One region of the Acidovorax sp. 106 genome, then DNA from elsewhere that is predicted to be linked to it. Evidence: predicted binding sites of a transcription regulator. Region 1 holds the regulator's gene; each other region holds the start of a gene.

Region 1 (3,204 bases):
CATGGGCATGAGCCTAGCGGAAGGCGGCCACCTGACACACGGCATGCCGCTGAACATGTCTGGCAAGTGGTTCAACGTGGTCTCCTACGGCCTCGATGCCAACGAAGCCATTGACTACGACGCGATGGAAGCCAAGGCCCGCGAGCACAAGCCCAAGCTCATCGTGGCGGGTGCCTCGGCTTACAGCCTGCACATCGACTTTGCCCGCTTTGCCAAGGTCGCCAAGGAAATCGGCGCGATCTTCATGGTGGACATGGCCCACTACGCTGGCTTGATCGCCGCCGGCGTGTACCCCAACCCCGTGCCCCACGCCGACGTGGTGACATCGACCACGCACAAGAGCCTGCGCGGTCCCCGTGGCGGCATCATCTTGATGAAGGCTGAGCACGAAAAGGCCATCAACAGCGCCATTTTCCCCGGCCTGCAAGGTGGCCCGCTGATGCACGTGATCGCAGCCAAGGCCGTGGCCTTCAAGGAAGCGATGCAGCCCGAGTTCAAGACCTACCAAGAACAAGTGGCCAAAAACGCCAAGGTGGTGGCCGAGACTCTGACCGCACGCGGCCTGCGCATCGTGTCGGGCGGCACGCAAAGCCACGTGATGCTGGTCGACCTGCGCGCCAAGGGCATCACCGGCAAGGAAGCTGAAGCCGTGCTGGGCGCCGCCCACATGACCATCAACAAGAACGCGATCCCTAACGACCCTGAAAAGCCGATGGTGACCAGCGGCGTGCGCATTGGCACCCCTGCCATGACCACACGGGGTTTCAAGGAAGAAGAAGCCCGCATCACAGCGAACCTGATCGCCGACGTGCTGGACAACCCACGCGATGAAGCCAACATCGCCGCCGTGCGCGCCAAGGTCAACGCCCTGACGGCACGCTTCCCTGTCTACCGTTAAGCCGCCCGGCCGATAGTTCAAACGCGACCATGAAATGCCCCTTCTGCAGTCACCTGGAGACGCAAGTCGTTGAAACACGGGTGTCTGAAGACGGGGTGTTCATTCGCCGCCGCCGCCAGTGCGGCGCGTGCGACAAGCGCTTTACCACCTACGAACGGCCGGAAGTGAACTTCCCGGCCATCGTCAAAAAAGACGGCCGCCGCATCGAGTACGAACGCGGCAAGCTGCTCGCCTCCTTCAACCTGGCCTTGCGCAAGCGCCCGGTGAGCACAGAGCAGATCGACAGCGCCATTGAGCGCATTGAAGAAAAGCTGCTGAACCTGGGCCAGCGCGAAGTGAACTCTGGCCGCATCGGCGAGCTGGTGATGCGCGAACTCAAGAAGCTCGACAAAGTAGCCTATATCCGCTTTGCGAGTGTGTACCGGAGCTTTGAAGATATTGACGAATTCCGGGCCCTGGTCGACGAAGTGCGCAAGTAACTCACTGCACCACTGCATTGGCGACCAAGGGCAAGAACCGCCACAGACTGCACTGCAGTCATCCCATTTCTTCGGTAGCCCAGCACACAGCTACTACAAAATTAATAGCTACCAGCGCTTTAAATAAAAGCGCTAGAGACCTATTTAGCCTAAAAACTTGCAGCGCGGTTGCCGCCCGATATGCGCTGCGCCAGGCAACGATCCCACAGGCAGCGGGCTCACCCCGCAGTGGGCCGGGCCCGTAGACCTGGCAGCCACCGCGCATAGCGGAGCCCCTCAACCCATCAGCGCACCACCCGCTGAATGCGATCAGTCGCAGGAGGCACCACCGGGTTCTGCGCCCGCACATAGGCCTCCAGGGCATCCAAGTCCTGATCGCCCCCCAGGGTGTCACGCCCCTCAGAAAACACGGTGAACCCATCGCCCCCGCTGGCCAGGAAGCTGCTGATGGCCACACGCACTTGGTCGCCCTCTTGCAGCGGCTTGCCGTGCAAAGTCATGTGGCTGATGCGCGAGCCTGCAGGTTGAGTGAGGTCGTAGCGGTAGCCAAAGCCTTCTGACACCGACAGCACCCGAGGCGCATCGGGCCGGCTGGTGCCACCGCTGAACTGCTGCTCAAGCACCGCGCGAATCTGCGCGCCGGTGTAGGTTCGCACCATGATGTTGTTGCCAAAGGGCTGCACGCTGAACAATTGCCCGTAGCTCAAGCGGCCCTGGGCATCGGGCACCAGGTCGGCACGCAGGCCGCCGGGGTTCATGAACGACAGTTGAGCGCCACCTCTGTCTGGCGCACGGGTGGCTGCCAGCTGGGCATCGGCAATCAGGTTGCCCAGCGCGCTTTCCTGGGATGCAGCACGCACCCGCAGCACCGGGGCGCTGGCCCGACCCACAGGCCGCTGGGCCAGCGGCTCGGCCGCAGCGCGGTAGCGGGCCACCAGTTGGTGCACGAAGGGATCGGCAGTGAAGGCAGGCACGGCCGGGTTCAACGCCACCAGCCCCTGGCTGCCGGTAAAAGCCTCGCCTTGCACGATGTGGTTATGCGCCGTCTTGCGCACCACGCGGCGGGTGTTCAGGTCCACCTGCAAAGCCACCTCGGTCACTAACGAGCCGTACTGCCCTGCACTGGTCAGCAAAAAAGGCCGTGAAGGGTTCACCCGGCCGTAGTCGCACACATAGGCCTGATGGGTATGGCCCGACACCACCACATCCACCGCAGGGTCCAGCCGCTCCAGAATGGGCACGATGTCGCCGTTGATGCCCGAGCAGCTCTGCTCCAACACCTTGGCGTTGGTATAGCCGCCTTCATGGATGGCCACCACAATCACATCGGCGCCTTGGGCACGCAACTGGGGGATCAGCGCATTGGCGGTGCTCGCTTCGTCCTCAAAACGCAGGCCCTTGACCCCTGAGGGGCTGACCATGGTGGGCGTGGCCTTGAGGGTCATGCCGATAAAGCCCACGGTCACCGTCACCCCGCCCTGGGTAAAGCGCTTGATACCCGTGGCAGGCAGCAGCGGCTGCCCATCTTCACGCAAGGTGTTGGCAGCCAGAAAGCCAAAACGCGCGCCCTCAAAGGGCTTGCTGATCTGGCAGGGCTCGCGCACAGTGAACTTCTCGCAGCCGCCCTGCTGCAGCCGCAGCAGCTCCTGCCAGCCCCGGTCGAACTCGTGGTTGCCCACGGCAGAAAAATCGATCTGCATGTGGTTCACCGCTTCAATGGTGGGCTCGTCCAGAAACAGCGCCGACACCAATGGCGAGGCCCCCACCATGTCGCCCGCCGTGATCACGGCGTGGTGCGGGTTGCGCGACTTGAGCTGGGCGATGGCG
Region 2 (3,204 bases), 1.5 Mb from region 1:
CGAACGGGTCGTCCGTGAAGCCCACGGGCAGCTGGGACGAGTTGGTGTAGTACGGCTGCTCGGCCGTACCGGCCTGCAGGATGCCGGGCCAGCGCTTTTTGTCTTCTTTGGCAAAGCGGTAGGTGGTGCCTTCGGCAGGAGTGGCCTCCAGGTTATAGAGGTGGCCGGTTTCTTCCTGGAACTGCGTCATGCGCTCGCGCACGTGGTCGAGCAAGCGCAGGGCCAGGCGATGGCCCCCTTCGCTGGTGATGTCTTCGCGGCCGTGTGTGAAGTTGCGCACCATCTCGTTGATGCCGTTCACGCCCAACGTGGAAAAGTGGTTGCGCAAGGTGCCCAGGTAGCGCTTGGTGTAGGGGAACAGGCCCTGGTCCATCAGGCGCTGAATCAGCTTGCGCTTGGTCTCCAGGCTTTGTTTGCCCAGCTCCATCAGGCGGTCAAGCGCGGCGAGCAGGCCCGCTTCATCGCCCGCGTGCTGGTAACCCAGGCGCGCGCAGTTGATCGTCACCACCCCTAGGCTGCCCGTCTGCTCGGCGCTGCCGAACAGGCCGTTGCCGCGCTTGAGCAATTCACGCAAATCGAGCTGGAGGCGGCAGCACATGGAGCGCACCATGTTGGGCTCCAGCTCGGAGTTGATGAAGTTCTGGAAGTACGGCAGGCCGTACTTGGCCGTCATGTCGAACAGCAGCTGTGCGTTCTCGCTCTCCCACGGGAAATCCTTGGTGATGTTGTACGTGGGGATGGGGAAGGTGAACACCCGGCCCTTGGCGTCGCCCGTGGTCATCACGTCGATGTAAGCGCGGTTGATGAGGTCCATCTCCGCCTGCAGGTCGCCGTAGCAAAACGGCATCTCCTGCCCTGCAATCACGGGCACCTGCTCGCGCAGGTCCTCGGGGCAAGTCCAGTCGAAGGTGAGGTTGGTGAACGGTGTTTGCGTGCCCCAACGCGAGGGCACGTTGAGGTTGTAAACCAGCTCCTGGATGCACTGGCGCACGGCGGCGTAGTCCATGGCATCGATGCGCACGAAGGGCGCCATGTAGGTGTCGAACGACGAGAACGCCTGCGCGCCCGCCCACTCGTTTTGCAGCGTGCCCAGGAAGTTCACGATCTGCCCCACCGCCGAACTCATGTGTTTGGGCGGCCCCGCCTCCACCTTGCCGGGCACGCCGTTGAGCCCCTCGTGCAGCAGCGTGCGCAGCGACCAGCCCGCGCAGTAGCCGCTGAGCATGTCGAGGTCGTGGATGTGGATATCGCCATTGCGGTGCGCCTCGCCGATCTCGGGCGTATAGACGTGCGATAGCCAGTAGTTGGCCGTGACCTTGCCCGCCACGTTGAGGATCAGCCCGCCCAGCGAATAGCCCTGGTTGGCGTTGGCGTTCACGCGCCAGTCGGCACGCGTGAGGTATTCGTTGATGGAGCTTTCCACATCCACCAGCGTCTGCTTGTCCGCGCGCAGCGTGGCGTGCCGCTCGCGGTAGACGATGTAGGCGCGTGCCGTGGCCAGGTGGTTGGCAGCGATGAGCGTTTGCTCGGCCACGTCCTGGATCTGCTCCACCGTGGGCGCCTCGCCATGGAAGCGGTGGATCAGCACCTTGGTGACCTGCGCGGTGAGCAACGCGGCTTCTTCGGCGCCATATTCACCCGAGGCCTGGCCCGCGCTGGCGAGTGCGGCGCGGATGCGTTCTGCGTCAAAAGGAACGCGCTGACCGCTGCGCAAAACGACCTCGCGGGGCAAGGTAACAAGGGTGGATGCCATGGGTTCGACCAATCTACAGAACGGGGTAAAAACACTACCTATGGTGTCCACGATACCCATCAAACACTATAGGTAGTTTGACCCAACACAAACGCACGGGTAAGCCGGGATAAAAAAACCGGCCCACAGGCCGGCGAAAGCAAGGCGCGCGGGTGCGGCGCTGTCAGGAGTGAACGGCCTCTTGCTCCTCGATGCGGGGATAGAAATCGCGGTCTTCGCGCTGCATGCGTTCGTACACCTTGCGCAACACCACGTTGGCTTGCGCGCGGAACGCTTTCTCGTCGGCGCGCAGGCTCTCGGCCGTGTTCCAGCGGCGCGCAAAGGCGTCGTAGGCGCTGGCGATCGGGCCCATGTCGGACTGGTACTGGCGACCCATACGCGCCAGGCTGGCGTTGCCGCTGCGCTGCAGTGCGGGGTACAGCGCCTGGTCTTCCACCGCCAGATGCAGCTTGATGGTGCTGCTCATGGCGATGATGCGCTGCGCGATCTCGGCCGCATTGCGCTCCACCCCCGCGTGGGTCAGCTGCCGCAGCAGATCGATGCTGCGCAGGATGTCGAGGTGCTGGTGCTTGAATTTGTCGATGTTCACGGCGGGACTCCTTGGGTAATGAAGAAAAGGGCACGGCGGATGGGACCACCGGTGTGCGGGTGGTGCGCCAAAGCGCACGCGCCGCATCGAAGCCACCTTTCCAACGCAAGCTTCAGGCCACAGCACCTAGCCTTATGAATCAATGACTTGCACTAGTTGCGGTAATTTTTACCCTCACCGCCAATGGTTCAAAATACCCATCTATGGTGATTAATACCCTAGCCGTTGAAGCCATCTTTGACGACCTCGTGACCGAACAGCCGCAAGCCGTGCGCCTGCAGCGCCTGATGGGCTGGCTGCGCGCCCAGTTTCGCTGCGGCGCCGTCGCGTTGCTGCGTCTGGAAGAAGACCACCTGCGCCCCGTGGCCGTGGACGGACTGGTGGGCGAGGCGCTGGGGCGGCGGTTTGCGGTAGGCCAGCACCCGCGCCTGGCGGCGATCCTGGCACGCGGCGAGGTCACCTGCTTTGACCACGACAGCCAGCTGCCCGACCCCTACGACGGCCTGCTCGACGCACTGGTGGGCGAGCCGCTGCCGGTGCACGACTGCATGGGCGTGGGCCTGCGCATCGACGGTCAGCCCTGGGGCGTGCTCACGCTCGATGCGCTGCAGACCGGCACCTTCGACGCGCAGGCCCGCGCCACGCTGCAGCAATGCAGGGCGCTGGTGGAAACAGTCCTGCGCATCTCGCGCCTGGAACAGGAAAACCGCGCCCTGGCCGCGCGCCACGAGGGCGGCCCCCAGGGTGGGCGCGCCGTGCCCGCCGCTCCGGGCCATCTGGAGATCGTCGGCCAGAGCGACGTGCTCACGCGCCTGCTGCACGAGATGCAGGTGGTGGCCGGCTCAGACCTGCCGGTGCTGCT
Region 3 (3,204 bases), 300 kb from region 1:
TCCAGATAGGTGCAGACGGCGCCCTTGCGTTTGCCGCCCTGGTTCACGGCCACGGCCGTATCGTTGACCACCTTGAGGAAGGGCACCACGCCTTGGGACTCGCCGTTGGTGCCCTTGATGTGTGAACCCAGGGCGCGCACGCGGGTCCAGTCGTTGCCCAGGCCGCCCGCAAACTTGGACAGCAGGGCGTTTTCCTTGATGGATTCGTAGATGCCGTCCAGGTCGTCGGGCACCGTGGTCAGGTAGCAACTCGACAGCTGTGAGCGCAGCGTGCCGCTGTTGAACAGCGTTGGCGTGCTGGACATGAAGTCGAAGCTGGAGAGCACTTCGTAGAACTCGATGGCACGGGCTTCCGGGTCTTTTTCATTGAGCGAGAGGCCCATGGCCACACGCATGAAGAAGGCTTGGGGCAACTCGATACGGCTCTTGCGCACATGCAGGAAGTAGCGGTCGTACAGTGTTTGCAGGCCCAGGTAGTCGAATTGCAGGTCGCGCTGGGGCTTCAGGGCTGCCGCCAGACGGGCCAGGTCGAATTTCAGCAGGCGTGCATCCAGCAGTTCGTTGTCCACACCCTTTTGGATGAACTGAGGGAAATACTCGGCGTATGCTGCGCCCATGTGGTCCTGCGTGACGTCCCGGCCTAGCACTTCGCGCACGATGGTATGCAGCAGCAAGCGTGCTGTGGCGTAGGTGTAGTCGGGGTCTTTCTCGATCAGGGTACGGGCCGCCAGGATGGATGCCTTGTACACCTCGTCCATGGGCACACCGTCATAGAGGTTGCGCATGGTCTCGGCCACGATGGGGTCCGCCTTGATATCTTTGCCCAGCCCAACGCAGGCCGATTCGATCAGGGACTGCAGGCGGTGCAGGTCCAGCGTGACGCGCTGGCCGTTGTCCAGCACATGGAGTACAGGCACGGCGGGGGCATGTTGCTTGACCAGATTGGCGCGCTCTTGCGTGCGGCGCTCGCGGTACAGCACATAGGCGCGGGCCACTTCGTGGTGTCCACCGCGCATCAAGCCCAGCTCAACCTGGTCTTGTACGTCTTCGATATGGAAGGTACCTCCGCCGGGGCGCGAGCGCATCAGCGCGCGGCTGACGCCCTGCGTCAAGGCGTCCACCACCTCGCGCACGCTGGCCGATGCTGCGCCTTGGGTGCCATGCACCGCCAAAAAGGCTTTCATCAGAGCGATGGCGATCTTGGGTGCTTCGAAGGGCACGACCGCGCCGTTGCGCCGGATGATCTGGTAGTGGCCTTGGGCGTTGGCTGCCGTGTTGGCGGCGTCGCCTGCGGCTTCTTCAGGGGTGGCGTGCGCGGTGGCGGGCGTGTTCAAAGCAGCTTGCATGGGTGTCCTCTTCTGTGGGCTGACGGGGGTGTGTGGGCAGCCGCTGGGGCTGCTGCAAAGGCAAGAATGGTGCGCCAGTGTTTTGGCTGTCGCACGCTACATATGGTGTGTCGATTGTAGTCAAGACACTACCAGTAGTGTAGTGCCTTGAAGAAGTGTGGTTGCTAGGCACCGGCCGTTTGGTACCCCGTGGTGGGGTGGCGCAGAGCGCGTAACCCGCTTTACTACACGGTTTAGAGCTCTGAACCTTGTGGCAGCGCGGGATGTCGCGGGGTTTGGCCCGCTGGGGCGCTCAGTGCTTGATTTGTCTTTTCGGAAGGGGGGCGATCCTACCCTGAATCTGCCCCGATTTTTAAACCTGAAACCAGGTCGGGTTTAGGTGGGGGGCACTTGACTGGGGAGGTCCAGGGTGCTTTTGGCGAGAAGTTCGGCCAGTTTGCGCCAATCGAATCCAGGCCCTGGGTCTTGCTTGCGCCCGGGGGCCACATGCTCATGCCCTGCCAGATAGCGCAGGGGGTAACGTTCGGCCAAGGCATGGCAAAGCGCTGCCAGGGTGAGGTACTGTGCAGACTCAAAACGATGCCCCTCCAGCCCTTCCAGTTCAATGCCAATCGAGTCATCGTTGCAGTTGGTTCTGCCGCGATAGGCCGACTGGCCTGCGTGCCACGCCCGTTGATCGCAGTCCACAAACTGCCACAGTCGTCCACTGCGCTCAATAAAGAAGTGGGCCGACACCTGCAATCCACGGATCTGCTGGAAATAGGGATGGACATCCCAGTCCAGGGTGTTGGTGAACAACTGCTGCACGGCCCCGGTGCCGTAGTGCCCGGGCGGGAGGCTGATGGAATGCACCACGACCAAGTCCACCGACTGCCTAGCGTCCGCAGGGCGGGGGCCGTAGTTGGAGGAGGGTAGGCGCACGGCATCGCGGTGCCAGCCACCGTCCCACAGGTCTGCCGATGGGGGTGCGGCCATGTCAGCCGATCTCGTCCAGAAAGTCCTGGTCGTTGGGCACTGCAATGTTCAGCCGGGCGATGCGGTAGCGAATCTGGCGCAGGCTGATGCCCAGCCGCGCGGCCGTGGCGGTGCGGTTGAATCCGGACTCTTTCAGCGCCCGAACGAGGATGTCCCGCTCCTGCTGGTCGAGCCAGGCCTGCAAATCGTTGGGCAAGGCGGGGCAATCTGCCGCCGAATGCGGCGCGCTGTGGGGGTGTTGGTCGAGCGTGGGCTCGGGGCGGGCTGAGGGTTGCGCGGATGCGGCGTCGCCTTGCCACTCCACTTGCAGTTCGTCCCCTTCGCTCAGCGCCACGGCGCGGTGCAGCAGGTTTTCCAGCTCACGCACGTTGCCTGTCAGGGGGTGTGAGGCGATGGCCTGCAAGGCTGCTTCGTTCAGTCGGGGCACGGGCATGCCGGACTCTTGGCTGATGCGCGCCAGCAAGGTGGTGCACAGGGCGGGCAAGTCCTCCCGGCGCTCACGCAGTGGCGGAATCACGATCTCGATCACATTCAGGCGGTAGTACAAGTCCTGGCGAAAGCGCCCGGTTTGGACATCGGCGGCCAAATCGCGGTGGGTGGCACTGACGATGCGCACATCCACTGTCTCCTCTTGGGTCGAACCCAGGGGGCGCACGCTGCGCTCCTGGATCGCGCGCAGAAGTTTCGACTGCATGGCCAGCGGGAGGTCGCCGATCTCATCCAGAAACAGTGTGCCGCCCCGCGCCGCCTGGAAGTAGCCGTCCCGGTCCTGGTTGGCGCCGGTGTACGACCCCTTGCGCGCGCCAAAGAACTCCGCTTCGAGCAGGTTTTCCGGGATGGCGCCGCAATTCACGGCGATGCAGGGGCCATCCGAGCGTTGGCT

Evidence for each region. The regulator NrdR, encoded in region 1, represses ribonucleotide reductase genes. The targets are predictions, from matches to a motif close to CACNANATNTNGTG.
Region 2: a site for NrdR is predicted at 1,786-1,799, ahead of C8C98_RS08450 (ribonucleoside triphosphate reductase). Genes of this name have one in related genera too.
Region 3: a site for NrdR is predicted at 1,441-1,454, ahead of C8C98_RS02995 (ribonucleoside-diphosphate reductase subunit alpha). Genes of this name have one in related genera too.

The regions. Positions count from the first base shown of each region.
Region 1 covers NZ_RCCC01000001.1:383,163-386,366, forward strand. Annotated here, with positions in the region: gene glyA (serine hydroxymethyltransferase) at 1-898, shown strand, start outside; gene nrdR (transcriptional regulator NrdR) at 928-1,377, shown strand; gene C8C98_RS01705 (bifunctional UDP-sugar hydrolase/5'-nucleotidase) at 1,662-3,204, opposite strand, start outside.
Region 2 covers NZ_RCCC01000001.1:1,900,319-1,903,522, reverse strand. Annotated here, with positions in the region: gene C8C98_RS08450 (ribonucleoside triphosphate reductase) at 1-1,753, opposite strand, end outside; gene C8C98_RS08445 (hemerythrin domain-containing protein) at 1,917-2,342, opposite strand; gene norR (nitric oxide reductase transcriptional regulator NorR) at 2,546-3,204, shown strand, end outside.
Region 3 covers NZ_RCCC01000001.1:678,330-681,533, reverse strand. Annotated here, with positions in the region: gene C8C98_RS02995 (ribonucleoside-diphosphate reductase subunit alpha) at 1-1,346, opposite strand, end outside; gene ampD (1,6-anhydro-N-acetylmuramyl-L-alanine amidase AmpD) at 1,722-2,321, opposite strand; gene C8C98_RS02985 (sigma-54 dependent transcriptional regulator) at 2,323-3,204, opposite strand, start outside.